DNA from 2 places in the Oceanospirillum sp. genome. Region 2 is predicted to be linked to the other one. Evidence: predicted binding sites of a transcription regulator. Region 2 holds the regulator's gene; the other holds the start of a gene.
What was found. Region 2 encodes PhoB, which activates phosphate uptake and scavenging genes when phosphate is short. Its sites were predicted from a motif close to TGTCATANNNNTGTCANA; they were not measured.
Positions count from the first base shown of each region.

Region 1: AC4GL5_RS12295 (PhoX family protein) is a predicted target of PhoB. The motif match lies at 1,297-1,314, and genes of this name have one in related genera.

Region 1 is NZ_CEYNZH010000029.1:11,589-13,999, reverse strand. Features, by position in the region: gene AC4GL5_RS12295 (PhoX family protein) at 1-1,233, opposite strand, end outside; gene AC4GL5_RS12290 (diguanylate cyclase domain-containing protein) at 1,524-2,111, opposite strand; gene AC4GL5_RS12285 (sensor histidine kinase) at 2,337-2,411, shown strand, end outside.
Region 2 is NZ_CEYNZH010000001.1:176,842-179,252, forward strand. Features, by position in the region: gene ubiA (4-hydroxybenzoate octaprenyltransferase) at 1-817, shown strand, start outside; gene phoB (phosphate regulon transcriptional regulator PhoB) at 960-1,649, shown strand; gene phoR (phosphate regulon sensor histidine kinase PhoR) at 1,759-2,411, shown strand, end outside.

The DNA.
Region 1 (2,411 bases), on a different contig from region 2:
ATCAAAACCATTCTGAGCCGTTAAAGGACCATAACCATGGCGTAGTGGTAACCAATTTAGTGCGCCTTCTTCTTCAAAGCGGGCAACATAAAGGCAACCTTCATCCAGCAACCCAAAATTTGCCCGTCGGCTATGGGGATCGTATCGCCCATGGCTGACAAACTTGTACAGGTACTCACCGTTCTGGTCATCAGCGGAGTACACAACAACCCGGCCATCTTCATTAACCGTTACCGCTGCACCTTCATGCTTAAAGCGTCCTAAGGCGGTTCGCTTCACAGGTCGGGCATGGGGATCATAGGGATCAAGTTCGACAATCCAACCAAAGCGATTCACTTCATTGGGTTCCTGCTCAATATCAAAGCGTTCATGATGCTTACCCCAATCAAACCACTTGCCGGGTATACCGTAGCGTTTCAACTTCTCTTTTTCCAGATGGTGTTTTCTTTTACCACAGAAATAACCGTTAAAGTTTTCTTCTGCCGTTAACAGGGTCCCCCAGGGTGTGATACCACCGGCACAGTTATTCACGGTACCGATGACATGCCTTCCCTTGGGATCATAAGTGGTTTTCATCCGCTCATGACCGGCTGCCGGGCCTGCGATATCCAAAACACTTTTTAACGGTGAGATACGTCGGTTATAGGGACTGAATCGTACGCGTTGCCAACGTCCTTTTCGGTCTTTCTCAATCTCGATAACACTCAGGCCATGAGCAGCCATCTCAATTTCGCAAAGATTACGCTCATAATCACTTTTCTTCCCCAGATGCTCATTCCCCTTTTCATACCTGGGGAACATCAGCTTACGGGTCGTGTATTCATGATTGATCGCCAGAAGCCCCCGGTCCGGATTATGAGACCCTCTGGGCAAAGGAAAGAACCCCACGTAGTCATTGTTATAACCAAACTGACGAGCCTGAGCATAGGGCGTTTGCTTCAGCGGATTAAATTCAGGAGCATCATCGGTAACCGGATCCCCCCAACGAATCAGAATATCTGCACGATAACCTTCCGCAACGTGATGCGTACTATCAACACCATAGGGCAGCCCGGAAAAAGAAAAATCCTCTCCGGCATTCACCTCTGATTGTGACCGCTTTTTCGCTTGATAAAGCTCTGTCTGGATGCTTTCAGCCTCTTTCTGAGTTAGCTCCAGCAACTGATTGATATCCGGATGTTTAACCGGACTGATGCGTTTATCTTCATCAGCGTCCCATTGCTTAGTGATCATAGCCGTATCCTCAAAATCCTATTAGCCCGCAGTTTCATGTACAGAATCATGCTGCAACTGCGAAATGACAGGAAAATGAAAAGCGGTAAAAAGAACACTCAGATAGGATGCAGATCAAAAAGAGGGGGCGTCAACACAAGGTTACGATAAGCCGGAATGGTTTAAATAACAGAGTACAGCAAAGGTTTTAAGACAGAAAAATCGGATGAAAAAAATGGGGACATCCCATGTCCCCAAAGAGCAACAGCCTGATAGGCCGATGTTCACTTAACGATTGAGTTACCCAAACGCTAAGAGACCCTGGACTCTGCGCCATCATCGGAACAGAGAATATGAAGTTGACCTGGCCCCTTATATTTAAGTTCTGCGCTGAACAAAAGAGCCTCGGACACAATTCGGTTAAGCGGTAAATCTTCGCTTATTGTCGCTGCAGTAACAGTACAACTCAGTTCAACTGAGCGATCTGAAAGACGGATCTGCCTCTGTAACTGACACTGAATATCTTTCGCGATACCTTCTAACTGCTCTTTATTGAGGGGGGAGTCAGACAGTACCAGCTGTACAAAACGGTCCCCCTCATAGCGATAACTGATCTTAGGGAAACTGTGATCCAAGTTGGATAACCGATCTGCCGACATGGCAAGCAAAAAGTCACCTACGGAACGACCATGCTCTCTGTTAACCTTAGAAAACTGATCAAAATTGATCATGAAAACAGCTGAAATACGTCCGGCGAATTCAGGGGACGCTTTATCCACTTCAAAGGCGGACCGACACAACAACCCCGTCAGAGAATCATAGTTTCCCAATTTACTCATAGGGCCTCCGACATGTTGCTCATTAGCAACGAAGATGGGAGAAAGTTGTTCAACGGTCATAATGAGATCCCTTACACAATACGATTTTGCTATGTTCAGGAAAGAATTGATCAGACAAGCGCCTAATCTGACCCTGCCCCGAATAACCGTAAATTAAGAGTAATTTTGCGTTAAAGCCTGTAAGACAGCCACTCGGTTCAATACCGTTTTCGTTCAGGGTTTTCCCTAGGGCATTATCCTACTGTCAAAGGTATACTTGGAGCATATAGCAAACTGGACAGAGCAATGGAAGAAAGCAAAAAAATAACACTTATAAATCAGTTAGTTCGCTTGGTTGTGTTGCCTTTGCTATTAACGGTT
Region 2 (2,411 bases):
CGACCGCCCCATCGGTACCTATCTGCTGCTCTGGCCAACCCTGTGGGCGCTCTGGATCGCGGCAGAAGGCGTACCGGATTGGGACGTTCTGGTGATTTTTGTTCTGGGTGTTTACAGCATGCGGGCTGCAGGCTGCGTCATTAACGACTTTGCCGATCGAAAAATCGATGGTCATGTGGAACGCACCAAAGCACGACCGTTGGCTACAGGCGACGTCACTGCGAAAGAGGCGATAGCACTCTTTATTGTGCTGGGACTGATCTCATTCGGGTTAGTTCTGATGACCAACCCGCTGACGATTCTACTGTCTTTAGGCGGGATCATGCTCGCTTTTATGTATCCCTTTATGAAACGCTATACCCATCTGCCACAGGTTGTACTGGGGGCCGCGTTCTCCTGGGCCATTCCCATGGCCTATGCCGCGCAGACCAATAGCGTTCCGGTTGAAGCCTGGCTACTGTTCACCGCCAAAATGCTCTGGACCGTCGCTTACGACACTCAATATGCCATGGTCGATCGTAACGATGATGTCAAAATCGGAGTCAAATCCACCGCCATTCTGTTCGGCGAACTGGACCGGCACATTATTGCGTTACTGCAGCTGCTGGCCGTTATCGCGCTGCTGATTGTTGCCGCCGAAAAAGGGTTGGGGCCTTGGTTTTATACCGGGCTTACCGCTGCTATTGCGCTGTTTGTCTATCAGGCAAAACTGACGTTCCACCGCAAAAGAGAAGCTTGTTTTAAAGCCTTTCTGAACAATCACTGGGTTGGGATGCTTATTTTGCTGGGCATTATTCTGGACTATGCTCTGAAGTAACCCGCATCTGACGAATCAGAGTTCAGCTGCCGGTATCCGCAAGAAGTTCACACAAACGTCATCATGTCATCTTATTGTCATATTTACTCGCTGTAATAACGGTATTACTGATGACATAACCGACTTAGACGGGAACACGGAAATGACAGGAAAAACCGTCCTGATTGTAGATGACGAAGCCCCGATCAGGGAAATGATCGCGGTTGCCCTTGAGATGGCAGACTACACCTGTCTGGAAGCAGAAAATGCTCAGCAGGCCCATGCGATGGTAATCGACAAACGCCCGGACCTTATTCTTCTGGACTGGATGATGCCCGGAACCAGTGGTGTCGAACTGGCCCGCCGCCTGAAACGCGACCCGGTCACCGCGGAAACACCGGTAATCATGCTAACCGCCAAAGGTGAAGAAGATAACAAAGTTCAGGGGCTGGAAGCCGGGGCAGATGATTACATCACCAAGCCCTTTTCTCCACGGGAACTGGTTGCCCGCTTAAAAGCTGTTCTGCGCCGGACTACGCCTAAAGGTATTGAAGACCCGGTTAATGTGGATGGCCTGATTCTGGATCCGGCCAGCCACCGCGTCACCTCCGATGGCGAACCACTGGAGATCGGCCCGACAGAGTTCCGTCTGCTGCAGTTCTTTATGACTCACCAGGAACGGGCGTACACCCGTAACCAGCTGTTGGATCAGGTATGGGGCGGTAACGTGTATGTTGAAGAACGGACCGTCGATGTTCATATCCGTCGCCTGCGTAAAGCACTGGGGGATAAACATGAACAACTGATTCAGACGGTACGCGGGACAGGTTATCGTTTTTCCGTTAAGGTCTGATACCAGAGCAATCAACTGCTGAACACTGAAACGGCCTGATCTGTCACTGCGGATCAGGCCGTTTTCCCAATGGTTCAGCTTCCACGGGCAAGAAGTAAGGTAATCGCTTGTGACTCCAATCTGGCAAGCTGAACTCACACGGATCGTTTACATCGCCTTGTTTGCAGCGGTCATTGGCTGGCTTTCAGGCTCTATCGCCTGGGCGCTGACATCCGTGATGGGAATCTACATTGTTTTCGCACTGCGCTTTTTACAACGCCTCGACTACTGGCTGGAACACAATGCCAATGAAGAGCCACCGGAAAGCTGGGGCATCTGGGGATACCTCTTCGACAAGATGTATCGCCATCAGCGTCGCTACCAGCAACAACAACAGCGTCTGACAGAAATTATCAACAAAGTACAACGCTCCAGTGGTGCGCTGCGTGATGCCGTTGTCATGATTGACCAGCACGGCTGTCTGGAATGGTGGAACCGTGCCGCCGAGGGTCTGCTCGGTTTTCGCTCGCCCTCAGATAAAGGTCAGGCCTTAACCAACTTACTGCGGGATCCACGCTTTATCAGTTATTACGACAAGCAGGATTATCAGGACCCTCTGGTACTGACTTCACCCATGGATGATAACCTGATGCTGGAGTACCAGATCACCATTTTCGGCCGCAATGAGCGACTGATGCTGGTGCGTAATATCACCCGCCTTTATCGCCTGGAACAGATGCGCAAAGACTTCGTTGCCAATGTATCTCACGAGCTGAGAACCCC